3 regions of the Colwellia sp. NW0002-52-1 genome follow, and region 2 is predicted to be linked to each of the others. Evidence: predicted binding sites of a transcription regulator. Region 2 holds the regulator's gene; each other region holds the start of a gene.
The links. Region 2 encodes FliA, which starts transcription of late flagellar genes. Its sites were predicted from a motif close to CTAAAGNTNNNNNNNNNNNNGCCGATA; they were not measured.
Positions count from the first base shown of each region.

Region 1 (4,381 bases), on a different contig from region 2:
TTAGAACGATATACTGTACATACATACAGTATACCGAGGTAGGCAATATGATCAACGTTAACAAAATAGATTTAGATTTTAATATCAATAACTTAAAGTCAATCACCACATTAACAAACCCAGTTAAAACAGAGTTAACTACTGCTTGGTGTAACGTAGTGCATGTGAATAACGCCATTGATTTAACTGAAAAATACCAAGATATTTGCCAGAAACATTACGACAATAGCAAGTGGATTTTAATGATTAATCCCGAAAATGACTCGCTAGAGCAACTCTCTACTATGGGGAAAATTAACCCTGAAAAAATATTGAAAGTAAATACGAATAAGGTCAATGTTAGCTTAGAAAATATTAAAAGCACTTTATTAAAAGGTACTTGCTCTGCAATGATATTGAATGATGCGAGTTATAATGAAGACGAATTAAATGACATAGCACACTGTGCAGCTATAGGGAAAACGCAATGCATATTATTGCAACATCACCAGAATTGCCAAGCACAAAAATTACATTAAACCAGACTTAGCTTTCAAGCCGAGTCAGAAAACTTAACCTGAAAAAATAATTCAGACGCTTATTTAAATACATCGCTTTATTTATAAAGACTGACTTATTTAGGCTGTTCATAGGGCTTAAATTAAGCCGGCTTAACCGACAGTAAGCTCAAAATATTGCCATATATGAACTTACATAAATAGCTCAACGACTTTGCAATGTCATGATAAACTCTTAATAATTTAATTTAGAAGAATATCTCCATGCAATGTCCATGTGGCTTAGAACTTACCTTTGCACAATGTTGCCAACCTTTAATAACGGCGACAAAGTTAGCAAACTCCCCAGAGCAATTAATGCGCTCTCGTTACTCTGCTTATGCAACAAATAATGCTGAGTACATTTACCTTACCTATGCAAGTTCTAGCAGGCTTGAACAATCTATTGCTGATATAGAGCAATCGGCCATACAAACAAAGTGGTTAAAGCTTGTTGTTCATAGTGCTAGTGAGTTCCAAACAAGCAGCAATAATAATGACAGTGCACAAGTTATGTTTTCAGCATTTTATCAACATCTTGGGAAAATATGGCAAATGCAAGAAAACTCAAATTTTATTATTGAAGATAGTGTTTGGCGATATCTAGATGGTGATGTCTCAGAAAGTAAAGTACTAAAAAAACCGAAAAGAAACGAAGCGTGCTTTTGCCTGAGTAATAAAAAATTTAAACAGTGTTGTGCTAACGCACTTTAAGCAACAGCCTCAACAATAGCTGACTTCTCAAGGGTATTTTTTATGCCAGATAACCATGCCTCAGCGTTAAACGCTAAATTGGGCTGAGGTCGCTCTAATGCTTTATTTTTATATTTTTGCTGACAATACAAGCTTGTGTTACTCATTACTTGCTGGTTTATAAAGCGAGCATCGTCACGAAAGGCTAAAGGATTAGGGCTTAATGCATTCATCAAACGTAGGTGTTCTAAACGTTTAGACTCAATTAAATCAGCTTGATTAAAAAGTTGCGTATCCTCAATATCCTTTAAAGCAATTGGTGCTTCATTAGGGAGTTGGAAACGCTTTCGTAATAGCTCTGATGTAGTGACATTGGTAGGCGTAACGGTTTGTGGTAGTTTGAACTGGCTATGAGCTCGAACATCATCGGTTAGCATAGCGAGTAACAACGAAAAATCAGCACGACGTTCGCTATGAACACTTTCGTTAAGCTGCTCGCCTAATTGAAGTTCATGAACAAGAATGTCGTTTGATATGTTTACTATTGTCAAAATAATCTACTATTTTACTGCCGATATTTATTTATCGGCAGTTAAGTAAATTACTTTATGGTTGGATTGAATTAATTAGCTATTTTTATAATATTTACAGGATATTGTACAATTACTATACATTAAATTACAATGTGCTTAATTGGCCAACTAAGAATAAAACTCGCACCACCGTTTTCACTATCAACAACAGAAGCACTACCACCGTGCCATTCCATAATACGGCAAACTATCGCTAAGCCTAAACCAAAACCACCCGTTTCACGATTGCGTGAAATGTCACCACGAGAAAACGCATCAAAAATTGTGCATTTAAAGTCGTCACAAACACCTTCTCCGTTATCCGTCACTTTTATCTGACATTGATCGGCATTTTTTGAAATAGTGATATCTATTTCACCATTGCCGTATTTTATTGCGTTAGAAATGTAGTTGTTCAAAGCTCGTGCGATAAATTGTTTATCAAGGTCAACTTTATCTTCGCCGAGTAAGTTATTCACCGTAAAGTTTTGTTCAAATTGCTGGAAATTACCGACTTGGTTTTTAACAATATCCACTACTGCTTCGTTGGTAAACTTTAGCTCCGGCTTTTCATTATCAAAACTGGCATAAATTAGCATTTCACTGATCAGCTGTTCTAGCTCACAAATATCTTTACTAATAGCCTTACGGTATTTTTCTTGCTTCACTTTATCATCAGTACACTCTAACATTTGTAAAGCAAATTTTGTGCGTGCTAAAGGGGTGCGTAATTCATGAGCTACTGCGGTAGATAATTCTTTATGAGCATCAATTAAACGTTTAATACGACTCGCCATAGTATTAAAAGCCGTCACCATAGGTTCAGTCATTGTTGATCTTGCTTTTGGGGCTACCATATCAAAACTTTCTTGACCAAAAGCTACGGCTGTTTTTCGTAACTGATCTAAATCACGAGAAAGAGGCCGTAACCAAAAAAACAATAAACATGCTAAACTTGCCAGTAAAACAACACGAACTAAAGCCTCAACTCTTGGCCTGGTTGGCATTTTTGCTGGGCCAAGTACAATCACAGCACCTGTACTCTTAATGCGGTGATGAATTTCTACGGCGTCATTATCATAAAATATATGGGTGTTATCTTCTTTAATAACATCATGGCGTTGATGACTAATTTTTTCTGCTTGCTGTTCTGACATTAGCTTTAATGACAGCTTCCATTCTTTAGAAGCACCCGACAAAATATCTTGCCATTCGTTTTCAGGGTGTTTTTCTAAATAATTAGAAAGCGAGAGCAGCATACTTTTATAACCAGTATATGACTCTATATCTTGTTCTAAATAAGAGCTCCACACTTCATCTAACATCCAAGAAAAGATGATAAAGATAGAGATTATTAGAAAGTATAAGCTAAAAAATGAGCGACCTAGTTTCATCAAAGTGCCTAAATAGAGGAAAGAAATTCTGATGAGTTGGCGTAGCAACCCATCAGTTTACACATTGAAATAATGTTTAGCTCCATGCGTCAGGAACAAATAAGTAGCCTTGACCCCAAATGGTTTTAATTCTGAAAGGTGTTTCATTACTATCTTGCAGTTTTTTACGTAAACGTGAAATACGTACATCGACACTTCTGTCCATACCATCGTATTCACGACCAACAACGGCTTTATAGATGTAATCGCGATTTTGCACTTCGCCTGCACGGCTAGCTAACAACCAAAGTAAATCGAATTCTTGACTGGTCAGATCGACATTTTTACCATGTAATAACACTTGTCTTGAACCACGACTAATGTGGAGTTCTCCGCAATCAATTTCCGCACTTTCTTTACCTTCGTTAGGTAATTGTCCACGACGTAATAACGCATTAACTCGTGCTAATAATACTCTTGGCTCAACAGGCTTAATAACATAGTCGTCAGCCCCTATCTCTAAACCTAACACTTGATCAAAATCAGTGCCTTTTGCGGTTAGCATTAAAATGGGACCTTTGAAGTTAGGACGTAACTCTTTACAAACGGTAAAACCATCTTTGCCTGGTAGCATAATGTCTAAAATAATTAAATCAGGTACAAATTTATCCACACGTTTTTCGACGGTATCACCTCTAAACTCTTGTTTAACATGATAACCTTCGTTTTCTAAAAACTCTGTGACTAAATCTGATAACTGGCGGTCATCCTCAACGAGCAATATCTTCTTTACTGACAATTTATTATCTGACATTAATTTGGCCCTACTTTATTACACTGAACTAACAGTCTTTTTCATGGATGTATTATCAACACGGTTCAATGTTTATTTTAGCGTTTTACCGCTAATCAATAAATAACAACCATTGAAAGTATGAATGACTCTAATTTTTAATAATCATAAAATGTTTATAATTAATTAACAACGCTATGTACAAGGTGTTACGGCAATAGTACAACTTATTACCGCGAGTTAACACTTAATTACACTTTTCCAACCACCTGATTTTAAATGGTTTTTAATAAAATAAACTCTCAAGTTATATTCATTATACTTTTGAGTGAAGTTTACTTAATTACTAATGACATTTATTATGTTCGAACAAATCTATGTTAATAATTGCTGTTAAGTACGCTATGACAATTC
Region 1 is NZ_BAAJLU010000008.1:89,037-93,417, forward strand. Features, by position in the region: gene AC27H3_RS09950 (hypothetical protein) at 48-518, shown strand; gene AC27H3_RS09955 (YchJ family protein) at 762-1,250, shown strand; gene AC27H3_RS09960 (VC2046/SO_2500 family protein) at 1,247-1,780, opposite strand; gene AC27H3_RS09965 (ATP-binding protein) at 1,903-3,195, opposite strand; gene AC27H3_RS09970 (response regulator) at 3,272-3,988, opposite strand; gene AC27H3_RS09975 (MFS transporter) at 4,372-4,381, shown strand, end outside.
Region 1: the regulator FliA is predicted to act here: its motif matches at 1,813-1,839, upstream of AC27H3_RS09960 (VC2046/SO_2500 family protein).

Region 2 (4,381 bases):
CACATCCATTAATTCTGAAGTAACCGCTCGCTGTTGGTTTCTTAAGGTATCAAAAACATTTTCAGCACCATGGCAAGTTTCTACCAACTCAGTAAGTGATAAAAATCCGGCGCCGCCCTTTACCGTATGAAAGCCCCTAAAAATAGCGTTAAGTAGCTCGGCATTATTAGGATCATTTTCAAGCTCAACTAATTGCTCCGACAAGGTTTCAAGTATTTCTCCAGCTTCAATTAAAAAATCCTGAAGAATTTCCTCATCTTGTTCAAATGACATTTAATAACTCCTGTTAAAAACCTAAACTTGATAATAAATCATCAACGTCGTCTTGACCTGACACAACATCTTGGCGGTTTTCGCTGTTAATAATTGGGCCTTCAACTAAATTTTCACCTACTTTAGGAAGCTGGTCAGATTTATTTTTCTCTGATGACATACCAAAAGCGGTTAACATGTAAATTAAGCTTTCTTCAACCTCGCGTACCAAATCAATTACTTTTCGAATAACTTGGCCTGTAAGATCTTGAAAGTCTTGTGCCATTAAAACATCTGTCATTAAGCGATGAATTTTACTGCTTTCTTTTTCAGTTGTTTTCAATAATACATCAATATCTTGACATAAAGCTTTAAATTCAACGACATCAAGATCATTGTGCATTAATTTTTGCCACAGCGGATTAACCGTACTAATTTGCTTTTGAATACCATCAACTACCGGAAATATTGCTTCAACGGCGTCCATAGTTTTATTAGCAGCTTCTTCAGTATGACTAATAACAAAATTCAACCTTTCTTTAGCGTCAGGAATATCTGCTGTCGCTAAATCATTTAAACGTTCATCAATTTGAAAGTTATTCAAAGAGTCATGTAATTGGCGGGTTAACTTACCTATTTCTTCGAATAGTTCAGAATTAATTGGGCTTTGAATTTCTGCTATTAATTCATTCGCTTTAGCTTGTTGATCAGACTCAATGTATTCAACCAATAACTTTGCTTGCTCTAAAGAAATATGGACATTAGTTTTTGTACTCATAAAACAGCCTTGCCTAACAAAAATTGATAATTAACCAAGACGTTCGAATATTTTGTCAAGCTTGGTATTTAACGTTGCTGCCGTAAATGGTTTTACAATATAGCCGTTAACACCGGCTTGCGCCGCCATGATAATTTGTTCTTTCTTAGCTTCAGCTGTCACCATTAATACCGGTATGTGAGATAAGTTACTGTCTGCTCTTATGGCTTTAAGTAAATCAATACCTTGCATGCCAGGCATATTCCAGTCTGTAACAACAAACTCAAAGTTACCATCTTTAAGCATCGGCAGTGCTGTGTTGCCGTCGTCTGCTTCTGAAATATTGGTAAAACCTAAGTCACGTAACAAGTTTTTGATTATTCGTCTCATTGTTGAAAAATCATCAACAACAAGTACTTTCATATTTTTATCCAAGGCACCCTCCGGTGAGAACATTTAAATTTCTACGTTTCTATTATTATAGTTAACTATTCTACTTAACTTTGCCAAGATTGCATACGTGCTTTTAAGCGATGCATCGCCTGACTGTGTATTTGGCTAACCCGAGACTCACTCACGTCAAGAACTTGCCCTATTTCTCTAAGGTTAAGCTCTTCATCATAATACAATGACAGTACTAAAGCTTCTCGTTCGGGTAAAGAGGAAATACATTCAGCTAATGACTTTTTGAAAAAGCTCTGTTCAATATTAGCATACGGTTCATCTGGCTGCTGACTATGAGCAACTTCAATAACATCTTCACTCACACCTAAATCATCAATACCGAGTATTTTCCCTGCACTGACTTCGTTTAAAATTTGATGATATTCATTAATTGAAAGTTCTAATTTTTCAGCAACTTCATAGTCGCTCACATCGCGACCGTGCTCAGCTTCTAAGTTTTTTATTGCTTCACTGACCATACGGCTATTTTTATGCACTGAACGAGGCACCCAGTCACCGCGTCGGATCTCATCTAACATAGCACCACGAATGCGAATGCCAGCGAAAGTTTCAAAGCTGGCACCTTTGGTATTGTCAAAGTTGTTTGATGCTTCAAGTAGGCCTATCATGCCTGATTGGATAAGGTCATCAACAATTACACTAGCGGGTAATCGGGCAAGTAAATGATAAGCGATACGCTTTACAAGCACCGTGTGTTGTTCTAACAAAGCCGATTTATCAACACTATAAGTATGTAGTTTTCCCACTATAGCTCACTTTTTTGGTTGTTAGTGTTCTAGCAATTGCTCGATAAAAAACTCTAAATGTCCTGAAGCCTCTTTGGGCACTGGCCAGCTGATAATATTTTTGGCAAGAGATTTAAAGCCAATAGATGCAGGGGAGTCAGGATATGCTTCAACAATTGCTTGTTGTTTTCTCACTGATTTGCGAATATTTTCATCAAAGGGTACTACGGCAACAAGCTCTAAAGTTACATCTAAAAATCTATCGGTAACTTTTGAAAGCTTGGCAAATAAGTTTTGGCCTTCTTTGGCACTGCGCACCATATTCGCCACTACTTTGAATTTGAATAAGCCGTGATCGCGACTTAACAGCTTCATAAGTGCATAACAGTCTGTAATTGAAGTAGGTTCGTCACATACAACCAATAATACGTCTTGAGATGCTCGACAAAAACTCAAAACCATATCGGAGATACCAGCGGCTGTATCAACAATTAAAATATCAAATTTGGTTTGCATATCGCTAAAGGCACGTATTAGCCCAGCATGTTCAGCAGGCGTTAAATCTACCATAGATTGTGTGCCCGATGTCGCGGGAATTATATTGATACCACCTGGACCTTGGATAATAATATCGTCCAGTTCACATTCGCCAGATAATACGTGAGACAAGTTTCGTTGCACCCGTAAACCTAGCATAACGTCAACATTCGCTAAACCTAAATCAGCATCTAGCACGAGTACGCGCTTGCCTAGTTTAGCTAGGGAAATAGCAGTATTTAATGAGACATTGGTTTTGCCAACGCCACCTTTACCACCTGACACTGCTATGACTTTAATTTGTTGGGGATCTTGCATTTTTCTTAAGCCGCTCGCTTGATCTATCATCTAAGTAATTTCTCTATATAATACCAATTGACATAAATATTCAATCAGTATAATTGCTCTGCCAATTTAAAGGCGACTAAACTGCAACAGCTGTTACGGGTGTGCGCCAAGAAACAGCATTTGAGCTTTGAGACTTATTTGCCATTCTATCTGCAAGCGTAACTAATTTCTCAGCATTTGCAACCTTAATATCTTCTGGAACTCTTTGTCCATCAGTAAGATAGCCAATAGCTAATCCATTTTGTAGTGAGGTAGTGATAATTTCACCAGCACTAAGACTCTCATCTAATTTAGTGTAGATGCAACCGGCAAGAGGAATACGTTTAAAACGTTCAACATTTTCTTGCATAACACGTTGTTGTGTATTGGCTGCTAACACTAGGTAATTACGAATTCTAACACGCGCATTAGAAATTAAGGTAGTCAAATGCTCAGTCAATCGCATATCTCTTTGCCCCATACCCGCGGTATCTATTAGGATTAATTTCTTTTGCGAAAACTGTTGTAACAAGGTGTCTAGTTCATTGCCGTCATTAGCAAGTTTTACTTGGCAGCCAATAATGCGCCCGTAGGTGGCAAGTTGTTCAAATCCAGCAATGCGGTAACTGTCAGTTGAAATTAATACCACTTGATCAGCACCATGTGCTTGTGCAAAACGAGCCGCTAACTTTGCAATGGTTGTTGTTTTGCCAACACCAGTAGGACCGACAAGAGAAACTACGCCACCGCGCTGAATAATATCGTTATTCGTTGTGTTTAATTGTTCCGCTATAATATGTTTTGCTTGTTGCCATGCGTCTTTTTCTTCACTATTAGCAGGAATGTAACCCGCAATTTGATCTGCCACTTGTTCATTTAAACCCATCGCCATTAATTTGTTGACGAGTAACGCACGCATTGGATCTTTTTGTGCCATGTCTTGCCACATTAATCCAGACATTTGATGCTCTAATAACTGGCGAATAGACGACATTTCTTTTTGCATGTTTTCAAACTCACTGCCACTTATTTGACGTTCACTAGGAGCAGGCTTGTTTTCAAAATCATTATTTAAGTTTGCTGAATGATTAATACTAGCTTGTTGTTGATTAGGGAAGTCGTTGCTAGGCTCAAAAGCTGAGCTTTGCTCTAAACGAGAAGTAAAGTTTTTAAACTGTTGTTCAATATCTTGTTCGGCAACTTGTTCAGCAGCATTAGGTTTTACAGCTGAATGCGTGGTTACGTTAACGGCTGAATTTTCTATATTACTATTGAACGCACGTGTGGCCGGTGCTTTATCATAGCCATTTTGCTGAAC
Region 2 is NZ_BAAJLU010000013.1:72,361-76,741, reverse strand. Features, by position in the region: gene AC27H3_RS13165 (chemotaxis protein CheA) at 1-273, opposite strand, end outside; gene AC27H3_RS13160 (protein phosphatase CheZ) at 287-1,030, opposite strand; gene cheY (chemotaxis response regulator CheY) at 1,061-1,444, opposite strand; gene AC27H3_RS13150 (RNA polymerase sigma factor FliA) at 1,507-2,223, opposite strand; gene AC27H3_RS13145 (MinD/ParA family protein) at 2,242-3,084, opposite strand; gene flhF (flagellar biosynthesis GTPase FlhF) at 3,161-4,381, opposite strand, start outside.

Region 3 (4,381 bases), on a different contig from region 2:
TAGATATTGGGTCAGTTTCTTTTGCTTTACCTTGATTAATGGCAATTTCAACACGTCGGTTTAATCGTCGATTTAATCGAGTAGTGTTAGGCACTAAAGGCCGAGTGTCGGCGTGACCTACAACAAGTAACCTCGATTGATCAAAACCCGGTACTTTAATGATTTCATGCGCAATAGCGACCGCACGTTTACTTGATAAATCCCAATTTGACGTAAAGAGTTCAGAGCTTATACCTTGGTTATCAGTATTACCTGAAATCATTATCTCACCTGGAACAGTATTTAATAACAGGCCAATTTCTCGCATAATAGGCTTAAACTGTGGCTGTAGAAACGCAGAGCCCGATGGAAATGAGCCATTTTCGCGAATACGAATAATCACTTGTTGACCTAACGACTCCAACTCAATAGCACCGTCTTGAATTTGTTGCTCTAGTTGCTCGGCTATTTTCTTCACAAGTTCATTCACTTCTTCTTGTGATGCTTGCTCTATTGCATCTTTTGCCTGCTGAATAGCCTCTTGCGACATTGCATCTGCCGTGCTTTGTGATTGCCCACCACGTTCAGCACCACGTTGCTCTTGTCTACCGCCCGCTTCAGTTTCATCACCCGCCTGAAATTCCAACATTTGTTGCGTCATTTCCATGGTTTGCTGTTGAATAACTTCAATCGGTGTTGGTTCCGGCTTGCCTGGTCGAAATTCTTGCGCGATTATGCTCGTGCCCTTAGGAATATCTTTTACTTCAATTTTGTTTTGCACACCAAAGGCAAACTTCATCGAGCCAGCAATTTGCTTAAACTTTAAAACGTCCATTTCTGAAAATGATAAAAGCAACACGAAAAAACACATCAGCAGCGACATTAAATCAGCAAATGTGCCCATCCATGCCGGTAACCCAGGAGGTGGACATTTACATTTATCGGCCATAATTAACTCCTGCTATTCTTCAGTGGTATTAACAGCACGCTTACCTTCAGCAAGGTAATTTTTTAATAAACCTTCAATAACTCGCGGATTTTGACCATCTTGAATACCTAGAACAGCATCTAGTACTAATTCTTGGTTCATTTTTTCTTCCGCTAAACGTAACTTCAACTTGGCAGCAATCGGTATCGCAATAACGTTAGCTAAAAATGCGCCATATAAAGTAGTTAAAAGCGCTACCGCCATCGCTGGTCCAATGGCTTTAGGATCATCCATATTCGATAACATGGCAACTAAACCAATTAAAGTACCTATCATACCCATTGCAGGAGCAACATCGGCTAATGCCATCATCATATTAGAGCCGGTTTCATGTCGTTCGGTCGTTAGGTCGATATCTTTTTGCATCGTAGCTCGAACTACATCTGCATCGTGGCCATCAACCAACATATCAACACCTTTTTGCATAAAAGCGTTCGATATTTCAGCTTCTTCTAATGCCAAAAAACCACCTTTTCGTGCCGCATCAGCCATTTCAACTGATTTTTCAATTAGCTCTTCAGGTGATTCCAGCTTAAACATAAAAGATTTGCCGATAATTTTTCCAATACCGAAAAACTGACCTAAGTTATAATTTGATAAAACAACAAAAATTGAACCACCAAATACGATGATCACCGACTGAGCATCCATAAACATGCCAATGTCACCAGCGAGTAACATTGCCATAATCAGTAAGCCTATTGCACCGACTATGCCTATTAACGTTGCTAAATCCACAAATGCCTCCGAAAAGTTTCTTAACTATATTTTTACCAAATGGTATTTCTTGTTTGATAATACCTGATGAATAGGTCTTACGCGAATACTTATAGTCTTAGTTATAGCTCTATTATCGTCCATACTGTCAATAACTTAAGTAGATATTGTGAGTATTTGCAATATTGTCTTAAATTCATCATTAATTGACCCAGCGCCCCAGCTAAGGTAAGTTTGCGCCTAGAGTTCATATCACGCTAAAAAATGCCCATGGCCAAAAAGAAAATAGAAAATCTAAGCTTCGAAGAATCATTAGTAGAATTAGAAGTAATTGTGCAAAATTTAGAACAAGGCGATCTAAACCTCGAAGAATCTATGACGTTGTTTGAACGTGGTTTACATTTGAGTCAGCATAACCAAGAAAAGCTCAAAGGTGCTGAACAGCAAATCAATATTTTACTCGAAAAAAATGGCCAAGCGACATTAGAGAAATTTAATACTAACGAGACTGAAAGCTTTGACTAAACTTGCCTTTATTGACGATGTGCAAACTCGCATTAACGATTACCTAACTAAAAAGCTCGACAGCTTAGTTATTAACGATGAGAAACTTTTAGACGCTATGCGCTATGGTTTGCTTATTGGCGGCAAACGTATGCGACCTTATTTGGCGTATATTACCGGCGCAACCTTAGATGCAGAACAAAGTGATATAGATGGTGTTGCGGCCGCTATAGAATGTATTCATGCTTATTCACTTTTACATGACGATTTACCAGCCATGGATGATGATGATTTGCGTCGTGGCCAATTAACCTGTCATAAAGCGTTTGATGAAGCAACGGCTATCCTCGCTGGTGATAGTTTACAAACTTTAGCATTTGATATTATTGCGAATCACGATTTTTCAGCAGCCGTAGATAACAAACGTATAAACTTATTACGTTATTTAGTAAGTGCATCAGGTTATCAAGGAATGTGTGGCGGTCAGGCGCTTGATTTATCAGGAACAGACAAAGCAATTTCATTAGCTGAGTTAGAACATTTACACTCATTAAAAACGGGTGCGTTATTAGAAGCCGCAGTAAAAATGGCCGCAGAATGTAGTAATAACGCTACCGCACACGATAAAGAGCAGCTTGCAATTTATGCAAAACTTGTAGGTTTAGCATATCAAGTTCGAGACGATATAATTGATATTACATCAACAGAAGAAGAGCTAGGCAAGCCAGCTGGCTCAGACCTAGCGGCTAATAAAAGTACCTATCCAGCATTGCTCGGTTTAACAGGTGCGCAAGAAAAAGCTGAAAACTTATATCAACAAGCACTTCAAGCTTTAGACACTTTGCCTTACAATACACAAAGTTTGTCCGACTTTGCGACTTTTATTGTAAGCCGCAAAAATTAATTTAAAAATTTAATAGAATAATATGACTATAAACCTAGCTGAATATCCTTTACTGGCCAATATTGATTGTCCGAATGATTTGCGCAAATTAGATAAAAATCAATTAACAAAAACCAGCGAAGAGTTAAGACGTTATCTGTTAAATTCTGTCAGTAAAAGTAGCGGACATTTTGCTTCTGGTTTAGGCACAATTGAATTAACGGTCGCTTTGCATTATGTGTACAACACTCCGTTTGATCATTTACTTTGGGATGTAGGTCATCAAGCATATCCGCATAAAATATTAACTGGCCGTCGTGATCAGCTACATACTATTCGACAAAAAGACGGTTTGCACCCTTTCCCTTGGCGTGAAGAAAGTGAATACGACGTATTAAGCGTTGGGCACTCAAGTACTTCAATATCTGCCGCGTTAGGTTTAGCCGTATCCGCTGAGCAAGAAGCGAAAAACCGTAAAGTTGTTGCTGTTATTGGCGATGGCGCTATGACGGCAGGCATGGCATTTGAAGCATTAAATCATGCCGGCGATATCAATAAAGACATGCTAGTTATTTTAAATGATAACGAAATGTCGATTTCAGAAAATGTTGGCGCGTTAAATAATCATTTAGCTAAAATGTTATCAGGAAGCATATATACGGGCCTTCGTGAAGGTAGTAAGCGCATACTTAATAACATTCCTCCAATCAAAGAACTCGCAAGCAGAGCCGAAGAACACTTAAAAGGTATGGTTGTACCTAGCACTTTCTTTGAAGAGCTTGGTTTTAATTATATCGGCCCAATCGATGGTCATGACGTTAATGGCTTAGTCGACACTATTACTAATATGCGTAACCTTAAAGGGCCGCAGTTGCTTCACATTGCAACAACAAAAGGTAAGGGTTACCAGCAAGCAGAGCAAGATCCAATTAAGTATCATGCTGTTCCTAAATTTGATCATACAGAAACTAGCTTACCTAAGAGTGCCCCAAGCCTTCCAACCTACTCGGCAATTTTTGGTGATTGGTTATGTAAAGTCGCAGAACAAGACCCTAAACTTGCTGCGATAACGCCAGCCATGCGAGAAGGCTCTGGTATGGTGCAGTTTAGCCAACGTTTCCCTAATCAATATTATGATGTTGCTATCGCAGAACAACATGCAGTAACGTTTGCCGCTGGTTTAGCAATTGGTGGACAAAGGCCCGTTGTCGCTATTTATTCAAGCTTTTTACAACGCGGTTACGATCAATTTATTCATGATGTAGCCATTCAAAATTTACCGGTACTTTTTGCTATTGATAGAGCGGGTA
Region 3 is NZ_BAAJLU010000001.1:535,513-539,893, forward strand. Features, by position in the region: gene AC27H3_RS02225 (flagellar motor protein MotB) at 1-928, opposite strand, end outside; gene pomA (flagellar motor protein PomA) at 941-1,705, opposite strand; gene xseB (exodeoxyribonuclease VII small subunit) at 1,955-2,209, shown strand; gene ispA ((2E,6E)-farnesyl diphosphate synthase) at 2,202-3,092, shown strand; gene dxs (1-deoxy-D-xylulose-5-phosphate synthase) at 3,115-4,381, shown strand, end outside.
Region 3: the regulator FliA is predicted to act here: its motif matches at 1,819-1,845, upstream of pomA (flagellar motor protein PomA).